DNA from 4 places in the Bacillus sp. J14TS2 genome. Region 4 is predicted to be linked to each of the others. Evidence: riboswitches for the same ligand, from Rfam matches in the RefSeq annotation. Region 4 holds a riboswitch; each other region holds the start of a gene.
What was found. A riboswitch is a leader RNA that binds a small molecule or an ion and turns the genes downstream of it on or off. The one in region 4 is predicted to bind S-adenosylmethionine.
Positions count from the first base shown of each region.

Region 1: linked by a shared signal. The riboswitch ahead of KI375_RS21540 (SDR family NAD(P)-dependent oxidoreductase) and the one ahead of KI375_RS12595 (methionine biosynthesis PLP-dependent protein) in region 4 are both predicted to bind S-adenosylmethionine.
Region 2: linked by a shared signal. The riboswitch ahead of KI375_RS03305 (bifunctional homocysteine S-methyltransferase/methylenetetrahydrofolate reductase) and the one ahead of KI375_RS12595 (methionine biosynthesis PLP-dependent protein) in region 4 are both predicted to bind S-adenosylmethionine.
Region 3: linked by a shared signal. The riboswitch ahead of metK (methionine adenosyltransferase) and the one ahead of KI375_RS12595 (methionine biosynthesis PLP-dependent protein) in region 4 are both predicted to bind S-adenosylmethionine.

Region 1 is NZ_BORE01000017.1:2,695-5,773, forward strand. It holds gene KI375_RS21535 (Na+/H+ antiporter NhaC family protein) at 1-1,037, opposite strand, end outside; gene KI375_RS21540 (SDR family NAD(P)-dependent oxidoreductase) at 1,060-1,824, opposite strand; SAM riboswitch class I at 1,923-2,024, opposite strand; gene pbp4 (penicillin-binding protein PBP4(5)) at 2,214-3,079, shown strand, end outside.
Region 2 is NZ_BORE01000002.1:144,283-147,361, reverse strand. It holds gene KI375_RS03305 (bifunctional homocysteine S-methyltransferase/methylenetetrahydrofolate reductase) at 1-1,297, opposite strand, end outside; SAM riboswitch class I at 1,458-1,563, opposite strand; gene cysI (assimilatory sulfite reductase (NADPH) hemoprotein subunit) at 2,124-3,079, opposite strand, start outside.
Region 3 is NZ_BORE01000011.1:136,319-139,397, reverse strand. It holds gene KI375_RS17580 (alpha/beta hydrolase family protein) at 1-485, shown strand, start outside; gene KI375_RS17575 (DUF2584 domain-containing protein) at 521-763, shown strand; SAM riboswitch class I at 888-1,009, shown strand; gene metK (methionine adenosyltransferase) at 1,186-2,382, shown strand; gene asnB (asparagine synthase (glutamine-hydrolyzing)) at 2,671-3,079, shown strand, end outside.
Region 4 is NZ_BORE01000007.1:184,940-188,018, forward strand. It holds gene yfkAB (radical SAM/CxCxxxxC motif protein YfkAB) at 1-354, opposite strand, end outside; gene KI375_RS12590 (class I SAM-dependent methyltransferase) at 446-1,072, opposite strand; SAM riboswitch class I at 1,242-1,346, shown strand; gene KI375_RS12595 (methionine biosynthesis PLP-dependent protein) at 1,418-2,539, shown strand; gene KI375_RS12600 (5-methyltetrahydropteroyltriglutamate--homocysteine S-methyltransferase) at 2,587-3,079, shown strand, end outside.

The sequences.
Region 1 (3,079 bases), on a different contig from region 4:
GAAATCGTATTATTGGCTGTTGCGATATCTGCTACACTAACCAATCCGGCAATTCCGAATTCGGCACCCTTTTTTGTTTTCAACTTGCTGGTTACAAAGTTCAGCAGCCAATCAATCCCTCCATTATGTTGAATAATGCCTATCATACCACCAATAAGTACGGCTACAATAGCAATATCCTCCATACCTATAATTCCTTCTGAGACTGCTTTGATCAACCCCGTTGGTGTATAGGAACCATCGATTAAGCCGATGATTCCGGCAAAAAGCGTTCCTCCAAGCAGAACAACGACAACATTAATCCCTACTAATGCGGAAACCAACACAAGGATATAAGGAAGAATTTTAATGAAATTGAAAGGATATTCCCCAAGAGTCTGGATCTCATTTCCCATTGTTACAACCCAAAGAATGAGGGCTGTCACAATTGCTCCGGGTAAAATAATAAAAAAGTTTGTTTTGAACTTGTCGTTCATCTTTGTTTTTTGCGTACGCACTGCGGCAATCGTCGTATCTGAAATCATTGATAAATTGTCGCCAAACATGGCTCCGCCAATGACCGTCCCCATAGCTAAAGCCATTGATATTCCCGTTTGGTCAGCAATACCCATGCCAATTGGCGCTAAAGCAGCTACTGTGCCCATGGATGTCCCCATTGAAATGGAAATAAAGCAGCCGACAATAAATAATCCTACCATTAATAGATTACTAGGGATGAAGGATAGCCCCATATTCACGGTAGATTCAACCGCCCCCATCCCCTTAGCAGTTTCTGCAAATGCACCTGCTAATATAAAAATCACAACCATTAAAATAATATTGGGATGGCCAGCCCCTTTTGTAAAAATGTCTAATTTTTTTGTTAAGGTTTCCTTTCTGTTCATCGCTAATGCAACGGCTGCAGCAATAACAATCGCAACATTTAATGGCATATTCGAAAAGTCTCCGGAAATAATTCCATTCCCAATAAAAAGCAACACAAACACAAGCAATGGTAACAGTGCTAGAAGACTTCCTTTTTTCGTCTTCGTTGTCATAAATATCCCCCCTTAAACTTGATTAGTTCATTGTCATCCCGCCAGTAACGTTGATACCTTGTCCAGTCATGTAATCCGAGTATTCTGAAGCTAAAAAAACGACAACATTGGCAATATCTTTTGGCGATGCTGTTCTTCCTAATGGTACTTGAGAGTTGTCTTCTAAACGAATCGCTTCTCCATCTAGCCCTCGAAGTTCCCCGCCAATTACTCTTTCTGTCCTTTTCATATCCGTTTCTACGATCCCTGGACATACAGCATTCACATTAATTTGGTCTGGAGCCAATTCAATTGCAGCTACCTTTGTGATTCCCAATACTGCATGCTTCGAGGCTACGTAACTTCCCATCAAGCGATAGCCATTTTTTCCAGCTTGGGAGGAAATATTAATAATTTTCCCGCCTTCCCCTTGGGCCTTCATAACTTTGGCGGCCGCTTGCATGCATAAGTATACCCCTTTTGTGTTCACATCCATCGTCCGATCCCAATCTTGTTCTTTAATATTCACCATATAATCCATCGTGGAAATTCCTGCATTGTTGACTAGAATATCCAATCTCCCGAAGTGATTTGTTACTTTTTTTATCATCGCTTCTACTTCATCGCTTTTAGATACATTGGTTTGAACATAATATAGATGATCATTTGCGTCCTTTTCTGACATGGACATATCAGCAACCGCCACTTTTGCACCACAATCCAAAAATGCATCGGCAATTGCCTTTCCGATTCCATTTGCCCCACCTGTGACAATGGCTACTTTTCCCGTTAAATCCATCGAGTACATTGGTTGTCCTCCTTTGAGATGTCTTTTCACTTTTACCCAATAAAAAAACCTCTTCATTTGAATGAAAGAGGCTTTAAAAAAACATAGTAGACTTCCTCTTCTCATCTTCAAGTAAGTAACTACTGGAATTGGCACAGTACTTCTAAGAGTCCGCTGCCGAGGCTTCGTAGGGCCAGTCCCTCCACCTCTCTAGATAAGAAATAGCATACAATATGTAATTGACTATTAATAAGTTACCCTAAATAACTATGCAAGTCAACAGAGGCTGTTTTACGTATTGGCTAAATCCTTAAGAGCATGCTATAATGATTTTAATTACTACGTGTGTAGTTTTGCTCATTATACTACATTTGTAGTATTTAATAATAACTAAAGGATGAGATGAATATATGACTAGTCGAATGAGAAGAAACAAGCGACGAATGCTTCCTTATATAATAATAATATTTCTCTTGCTCATAGGGATTGGGGGATTTGGTTACTTTCAATTTATACATGCAGGTGATCGCGACCAAGTTCAAGAATTAGCGGATCATTTCCTGCAAATTTTAGAAGATAAAGAGTATGAGGATTTGGGTGATGTACTTGATAAGCAATCATACACAGCGCTAGACTATACTTTAGACGAAGTAAAAGATAAATATGAAAAGATTTTTAATGGCATCCCTATTCAAAACATCCGTGCTACTAAGGTAAACATAGATGAAATAAATCATAATGAACAAATGCTTTCATTCCAACTAAGTTTCACCACACCTCTAGGTAACATGGATAAATTGCATTATCAGGCAAAGCTTGTGAGAAAGGATGATGATTATTTTGTAGAATGGGATCCTTCTCTTATTTTTCCAGAAATGGAGGGAAAGGATAAGGTAGCCTTTCGTGTTTCCCGAGCGGAACGTGGTGAAATTCATGACCATGCTGGCAATAAACTGGCTGTTAATGAGGATTTTAAATGGGCAGGTGTCATTCCGAAAGACTTGGGTCAGGGGAAGGAAAAAGAAAGTAGTCTTGAAAATATAAGTAAACAATTTAATATTTCACTGAATGATTTGCATGAAACACTACAACAAGATTGGATAAAAGACGATTTATTCGTACCTCTTAAAATCATTGAATCTGATAAAGTAAAGCCATTGCCTGGGGTTGCCTACCAAGATACTAAGGTTCGTTATTACCCTTTAAAGGAGGCAGCAGCTAATTTAGTCGGTTATATTGGTAAGGTCACAGAGGAGGATTTAGAAAAAAATCCAAA
Region 2 (3,079 bases), on a different contig from region 4:
AGGTTGCATCATAGACAGATGTTGCTCCAGGAAAGTCACCAATTTTAGTCGGGTCACCAGTAATGGCCAATATATCACGAATTCCTGCTGTATGTAGCCCCATAAGATGTGATTGTAAACCGATTAAATTCCGGTCCCGACAAGTCACATGAACCAATGAATTTAGATCAACTTCCTTTTTAACTAGAGACGCCATTGTTGCATTACATATTCTGGGAGATGCTAATGAATTATCAGCTAATGTCAACCCATCCACCCCAGCTTCTTTTAAGGCGTGTGCTCCTCTAAAAAAGGGTTTTGTATCTAGGTGCTTTGGCGTATCTAATTCCACAATAACGGATCGATCTGTTTGAATTTTTTCAAATAAAGATGGTGCCTTTTCAACCTGCTGGTCTTGGATAAAAATCGGCTTTTGTTTGATTACCTGCTTCTCTTCAAGCGGCACTAAATGTTGGCGTCCTTTGACCAAAGCTTGGATATGCTCTGGCGTTGTTCCACAACACCCTCCAATTAATCGAACACCTTGATCACGGAAGCGTCGAACAAATTCTGTGAAATAAGTTGGTTCGGTTTTGTACATAAACTTCCCATCTTCATATTCTGGCAAGCTTGCATTTGGATAGGCTGCTAAATAAGCCGATTTTGAAAGCGGAACAGACTCTAAGGCTCTGACCATATGATAAGGACCGAGACGGCAATTGATCCCAACAACATCGGCACCTAAATCATCAAGCTGTTTTAATGCCTCTTCAAGTGGTGTTCCATTTTGCAGTACGCCAGGTTCATGCATTGTGACGTTTGCTATGATCGGTACATTCGTTTCATCACGAGCTATTTTTAAAACGGTTTTTATTTCTTCTAAATCATAATACGTTTCTAAGATAAGGCCATCTACACCCTCAAGCAGCAATGCATATAGTTGTTCTCGAAAACCGCGTTTTATTTCCTCTGTTTCACTAGAATGTAATCCAGCTCCATGAACCCCCCCAATGGTTCCTAGTACAAATGTTTCTTTACTTGCTGCTTGTTTCGCAAGACGAACAGCAGCTCTGTTTATCTTCGTTACTTCCTCTTCTAATCCATATCTTGAGAGTTTCAAATAATTAGCACTGTACGTATTCGTTTGGATTACGTCAGCACCAGCTTCAACATAGGCTTGATGCAACTGCAATACTTCATTAGGGTGTGTAAGATTTAATTGATCAAAACAGCGATCAATCCCATAGGAATATAACAGTGTTCCTGCAGCGCCATCCCCGATTAAAATTTCCTTTTTGAGACGTTCTAATAATCCCAATAAACTACCCTCCCTATATATTTTGGAAAACTATTTAGAGTGGTGGCTCTTTTTGGTCGCATACAAATCGACATAGAGAGAGCAATCTGCTTACCCTATTCTTCCAAACAAAAAGAGCCTACTCCGATAAGAAGAAGGCCCTTTTTTATAAAAAGGATTCTTCTTATCTTTCAAGTTGTTTCCAACTTGTGGATTTAGCACCTTTCCATAAAATGGTGGTTGCTGAGGCGTCTTAGGGCCATTCCCTCGACCTCTCTTGATAAGAATGAAATCTTTATTTAATTTTCTTGTTTCACTCACGTGTTAGAATTAATTTTTAATTCTATAAACATTATAAGGTTAGTTGGTTTAAAAAACAAGAGAAAATTAGTTTTTTTTGAAATTTTTCTACTTACCAGCAATTTATAAAATTTTAGCGTAGCTCCTCGAGGCAAATAACTTGAGCCAATGAAGGAAAAAAGCCCCTTCCTAAGTTCAAGAACATTTGCTTGTCGGAGGCCATCAGGATGTAGGTCAGAACAGCGTTGCAACGTACAGGACGTACTGGTGCAGACGAAGCGACAGGACATCGCGGTTTGAGTCTGCCGTTAGGACGGCGTGAATTTAGCCTTTCTTCCTAGATCAAGGCGCTTGTGCTTTTGTTCTGGTTTAAGGAATTATAAAATTGGAGCTAGTGGATAAGTAGCTTACCTTGCAGTTGGTGTCTAGCTCCAGGCGCCATCGGCTCGAGGTCAAATAACCTGAGCCAATGAAAGGCAAAGAACGCCTTTCTTTGTCTCAGAACATTTGCTTGTCGCCGATAGGCGGGCGCCTTGCGCTTTTCTTGTTAATCATGAAAATCAAGCCCTGAGTGGACCTCTTTTACATATCCTAAACGAATGACAAAGTCGCCAAATCGTTCTTTTTCTTTACGTTCCTTCGCAAAATGACTTATGATTGGCTCTAATTCACTTAATATTTCCTTCTCCCCAATATTTTCGCGGTACAGTTTATTTAAACGATCTCCTGTAAAACCGCCCCCTAAATAGACGTTATATTTTCCTGGGGCCTTTCCTACAAAACCAATTTCTGCTAATGCTGGTCTTGAGCAACCATTGGGGCAGCCAGACATACGAATGACGATTTCCTCTTCACGGAGCCCTGCCTTATCTAATAATAAGTCAATTTTATCAAGCAAGGAAGGTAAATAGCGTTCCGATTCTGCCATCGCAAGGCCACATGTTGGAAAAGCAACACAAGCCATCGAATTTCTACGTAAAGCGGTATGATGCTCTCCGTCAGTTAATCCATATTGTTGAATAAGCGCTTCGATTTTCGGTTTTAAAGCTTCTGATATGTTTCCAATGATTAAGTTTTGATTAGGAGTCAAGCGAAAATCCCCTGTGTGAATTTCAGCTATTTTCCTTAAGCCTGTCATCAATTTATAATGTTCCCAGTCCTTAATTCGGCCATTTTGAATAAAGAGTGTAAAATGCCACTGATCATTCAAACCTTTTACCCAGCCATAACGATCCCGATTGTGCTCAAACTGAAAGAATCTTGCTGGTTGTATCTCCCAACCTAGTCTTGAATGCAATTCCTCAATCAGCCAAGGCATGCCGCGCTTATCAATTGTGTACTTAAATCGAGCATTTTTCCGAACAGACCGATTTCCATAATCTCGTTGAATAGTGACAATCTTTTCAGCAACATCAAGCACTTCTTCAGGCTTACAGAACCCAATCACTCTTCCAACTTGAGGATACGTTGCTTTATCTCCATGGGTGGAGCCCATTCCCCCAC
Region 3 (3,079 bases), on a different contig from region 4:
TTATGTTATTACAGATGCATCCCCGTGTTTTGGCCAAACGCATTCATATTTTTGGCTTTTCGCGAGGAGGTGTGATGGCACTGCTAACAGGATTGGAATATGATCATGCTGCTTCAGTGGTAACATGGGGAGGAGTATCTGATGTGGCCTTAACTTATGTAGAGCGGATTGATATGAGAAGGATGATGAAAAGAGTGATTGGTGGTTCACCTAAGACCTCTCAAGAAGAATATCAATGGCGCACACCGCTATATGAAATGGAAGCAATGAAACCGCCTGTTTTAATTATTCATGGCAACCTTGATGACAATGTGACGATCGAGCATGCACACCGCTTAGAAAAAAGACTACAGACATTGGGAAAAAAAGTGGAAACCTGGTATTTTGAGCACTATACTCATTATTTTCCACCAGCGATCAATCGGAAAATTGTAAAAGATCTTTGCTATTGGATGAAACAACAGAGTAATCACGATATAATATAAATATAATCATTTAATATTTGAAATGGGGGATTGTCATGGGAATGCCCTTGGAACTAAATACAATGATCATCACAAAAGGAAAAGAGAGTAGACAACAGGATAATCAATTTATTTTAAAAAAAGCCGGATATCGCCTGTATCCAATTGATATCCCCATTGAGGTAAGGCATACGATCGAAAGTGACTACCGAGCCACTGCCAAGATAAAAAAGGTTGAGTGGGAGGAGAATCAAACGATTATTACTTATCAGCTGCTTGCCTTACATTCCAGTAATTAAAATTTGAAACGTCCATTGTGAATGAGCAGTGGACGTTTTCTGTTTAATAAATTCCTCAAGGATGAAAAAAATCTTCACTTGACCCTTAGCGAATTTTGCGTTATGATTTTACATTGAACGGATACTCTTATCCTGAGATGGTGGAGGGAACAGGCCCTGTGAAACCCAGCAACCTACTGCGAATCAATTGATTTTCCGCAGCAAGGTGCTAACCTGGTGCAAGGCAATGGCCTTGGACGATAAGAGTGAAAGGCTCGGATAAGAAATTAACCTTTCCTCTATTTTTATACGGGAAAGGTTTTTCGTTTTTTTAGAGAGAGAAGCAGTATAAAAATCTCCTTAGGACCTGGGGAATGTAGATGTTATCTAGTTCTATGTGCTAGGCACTTTTCTTAGGAGATTATTTTGGAGGAGGAACATAGATGTCAAAAAACCGACGCTTATTTACTTCGGAATCGGTCACAGAGGGACATCCAGACAAAATTTGTGATCAGATTTCCGATTCTATTTTAGATGAACTGTTAGCGGATGATCCCAATGCTCGTGTAGCCTGTGAAACTTCGGTCACGACTGGCCTTGTATTAGTAGCAGGAGAAATTACGACAACCACGTATGTAGATATACCAAAAATTGTCAGAGAGACATTAAAAGAAATTGGCTACACACGTGCGAAATATGGATTTGATGCAGAAACTTGTGCGGTGATGACGGCGATTGATGAACAATCTGCTGATATTGCTTCAGGAGTGAACACGGCATTAGAAGCTAGAGAAGGAAACATGACGGAAGCAGAAATCGAAGCGATTGGTGCAGGAGACCAAGGGTTAATGTTCGGTTTTGCCTGCAACGAAACGGAAGAATTAATGCCTCTTCCCATCTCATTAGCTCATCGAATTTCAAGAAAACTAGCAGAAGTAAGAAAAGAAAAAGTCCTTCCTTATTTGCGACCAGATGGGAAAACTCAAGTAACGGTTGAATATGATGAAACGGGGAATCCTGTACGCATTGATACGATTGTTATTTCGACTCAACATCACCCAGATATTGAGCTTGCGCAAATTCAAGAAGATATGAAAAACTGTGTGATTGCTCCTGTTGTTCCGGAAAACTTATTGGATGAAGAAACAAAGTATTTCATTAATCCAACAGGGCGATTTGTGATTGGCGGGCCACAAGGGGATGCTGGGTTAACAGGAAGAAAAATTATTGTTGATACATACGGAGGTTATGCACGCCATGGAGGAGGAGCTTTCTCGGGGAAAGATCCAACAAAAGTGGATCGTTCCGCAGCCTATGCGGCCCGTTATGTAGCCAAAAATATTGTCGCTGCAGGATTAGCGGATAAATGTGAAGTGCAATTAGCATATGCGATTGGAGTGGCTCAACCTGTTTCTATCTCTGTTGATACATTTGGAACAGGCACCGTATCCGAAGAAACTCTCGTTGCCGCGATCCGTGCTCATTTTGATTTGCGTCCCGCTGGCATTATCAAGATGTTAGATCTTAGACGCCCTATTTATAAACAAACTGCCGCATACGGCCATTTTGGACGAGTTGATCTTGACCTACCTTGGGAAAGAACAGATCGAGCAGAAGAACTTTTAAAAGCAGTACAATAAAGTGAAACTTCATTCAGTGGGGGCTTCCATCTCCCACTGATTTATCGGTCCTTTCCGGGCAGTTTATCACCTATTTATGCTTCGCCGTATTCTCTAAAGGGTGATATGAGGAATACTGCCCGTTAATCCGAGATAAATATACATGTTTACAAAGATTTAGGTAAAAATAACAGAGCCAAGATTTGCTCTGTTATTTTTACGGATATACTGACAAAAATTCGGATTAAATGCTAAAATAGAAGCATTGGGTACGAGTACTAGTTGTTGAAAATAGAGGAGTGTCGAAACATGTGCGGTTTTATCGGTTGTGTCCATGATCATCCAACATCAGCTAAAAATCCTGATCAAGAGCTTTTTCATCAAATGAATACGATCATTACCCATCGTGGACCAGATGATGAAGGCTATTTTGAAGATGAACATGTTCAATTTGGTTTTCGCAGACTAAGCATCATTGATATTGAAAGTGGAAAACAGCCGCTTTCTTATGAAAATGACCGCTATTGGATTATTTTTAATGGAGAAATCTATAATTATGTGGAATTACGGGAAGAACTGGTCCAAGCTGGATTTACGTTCGAAACGGATTCTGATACAGAGGTGTTAATTGCGCTTTTCAGTCAATTAGGCGCAAAAGCAGTAGAAAAGCTGCGAGGAATGTTTGCATTCCTTATTTGGGATAAAAAAGAACAATCTT
Region 4 (3,079 bases):
ATTTGAATTTACTTGCGTCCTCACTCCTCGGGTATGCGCATATTCCAAAAGAGGTTGCACATATTCCCGCACCGACTTCTTAGACATCATTGGTTCCCCACCCGTAATACTCAGGGTTCGAAGATGAGGAATTTCATCAAGTCGTTTTAACAGCAATTCGATCGGTAAGGCATCAGGGTCACGATCTTGCAATGTGTAGCCAACTGCACAGTGAGCACAGCGCATATTACATAGCGTTGTTGTCGTAAATTCAATATTGGATAACACCATCTCCCCAAATTCGTTCACATCCATATACGCTTCCCATGGATCATAGGCTGTCGTAATAGGCTGCAGTGTTTCCTTTACATTCATTTGTTCCATCCTTTCCATACACAAGCGGCTATTCCAGATAGCCGCTCAAAAAGTAGGTCATTCTCTTCACACTATCTTTATTCATCACAAACTAGAATTTATTCTTCTCTACTTTAGCAGAACCTCTTTTTCGAAAAATACTTTGGACAACATGCGCTACACCTGTATGTCCCTGTCCCTCAATTCTTTCTACCTCACCAATATAAAAATGTTGGATAAAATAATCTGAAAATCGGCTCAATAGTGTTGCTGGGTCGCAAAGATTTTCAATTTCCTTAGGACCGCCCGTTCCATATTCAATCTGTTCCTTTGTGTATAATTCACTTACGTAATAGCCCCCAGGCTTTAAGGCCTTACGAATACCCTCTACTGTCCTTTCAAAAATAGGAGTTGGGAAATGCCCAAATATATGTATAATCGCATCCCATTCTTCCTCTTCCCATGCTACGTCAGCTAAATCATGCCATTCAGTGTTGACAATCACGCCGCGATCTTCAGCCAATCTTTTCGTCTTTTCAATCCCAGATTGGGCAAAATCCCACGCGGTTACATCATATCCTCGGGAGGCGAGAAAGACCGAATTCCGCCCCTCTCCCTCGGCAATACAAAGAATTTTCCCCTTAGGTAATTGCTTTGTCGCCTGTACTAAAAACAAATTAGGCTCTTTGCCATAGAAATACTCATCCATTGAAAAACGTTCATGCCATTTTGAATTCAATCTAGAGCCCTCCTTTTCCACTTCTTCTATTTTAACATAAGCGAAACTAGTCCTTCATTCTTAGCCATTTAAAATTCCTTTTGAGATGAATAGAAAAAACCCTTGCCTTTTTCGGAAATATGTACTAAAGTATAAATCATTAAACCTTTCGAAAAATTATATAGTGTTTTTCTTATCCAGAGAGACGGAGGGATTGGCCCTTTGATGTCTCAGCAACCGGCCTATAAGGCAATGGTGCTAATTCCAATAGGTTTTCAAACCTAGAAGATAAGAAGTTCGTTTTCAATTATGAAGACCTTCTTATCACAAGAAGGTCTTTAATTTTTTTAGAAGAGGATGAAGATTATGCCAGTCAATAATATTGAAACAAAACTTGCACAACTAGGAAACCGCACAGATGAAAAAACTGGTGCTATCAATCTACCTATTTATCTATCAACTGCTTATGAACACCAAGGACTTGGTCTTTCCACAGGTTATGATTACTCGAGGACGAAAAATCCTACTCGCTCTGTACTAGAAGAAGGAATGGCGAATCTCGAATCCGGTGATGCTGGATTTGCCTGTAGCTCGGGGATGGCAGCCATTCAACTAGCCCTCTCCCTATTCCGATCAGGCGACGAAATTATTGCCTGCACTGATTTATACGGTGGTACGTATCGTTTACTCAAACAATACGAAGAATCCTATCAGATTCAAACCACTTACTCTGATTTTGATAATCTGCAAGCAACGGAAAAGCTCATTACACCGAAAACAAAAGCATTGCTCATCGAAACTCCCACAAACCCATTAATGCAGGAAATCGATATTGAACAATGCGGGAAACTAGCGAAAAAACATGACCTATTATTGATTGTCGATAATACTTTCTTAACACCGTACTATCAACGTCCACTTGAATTAGGCGCTGACATTGTAGTTCATAGCGCGACCAAGTATATCGGTGGACATAATGATGTTGTGGCTGGGATTCTAGTCGCAAAAGGTGGAGAGATTTGCGAGCAGCTTGCGAACAACCATAATGCAGCAGGAGCAATTTTATCACCACTTGATTCTTGGCTGCTCGTGAGGGGATTAAAAACACTTCATCTCAGAATGGAAAAGCATACAGAAAATGCGAGAGAAATCGTCAAATATCTAGAAAACGAGGACTTTATTACAGATGTTCTTTACGCCGGGAAAGGCGGAATGATCTCTTTCCGGATTCAAGACAGTGAATGGGTAGACCCTTTTCTACAAAATTTACAGCTCATTGCCTTTGCTGAAAGTCTAGGAGGGGTTGAAAGTTTTATCACGTATCCAACGACTCAGACCCATGCAGATATCCCACGAGAAGAACGAATCAAAAGGGGCGTATGTGAACGATTATTACGTTTCTCAGTTGGTGTAGAAAAGGCTGATGACCTAATCGCTGATGTAAAACAAGCCTTTCAAGCAGCAAGTCAAACTTTTGCCAAGAGCTGAAGTAACGATCCAAACTTATTAAAGGGAGATAACAAACCATGACAACTATTACAAAAACAAAAGCTCCATTCAGAGCGGACCATGTAGGAAGTCTATTACGACCAGATAGCATTCATCAAGCGAGAAAGGATTTTAAAGCTGGAACCATTACAGCGGAACAATTACATGAAATTGAAACCAAAGAAATTAAACGTATTGTTGATAAACAAATTGAAGCAGGCCTAGAACTTGTAACAGATGGTGAGTTTAGACGCCGTTTCTGGCATACAGATTTTCAAGAACATCTTACTGGCATTGAAGGCTATGTGCCAGAAGTTGGCTATATTTTTAATGGAGAAGAAGAAACCGAAAAATATAATGTACGAAACACCGGAAAGGTCTCTTTTAACCCTGATCATCCTCATGTGAAGGACTTTATTGAATTTAATGAAATTGTCGGTGGACGTGCAGTCGCTAAACAAACGATTCCAAGTCCTAACCAATTATTTAATGAGGGCATTCGGGATGTGACGATCTACCCAGATATCGAAGACTATGCTA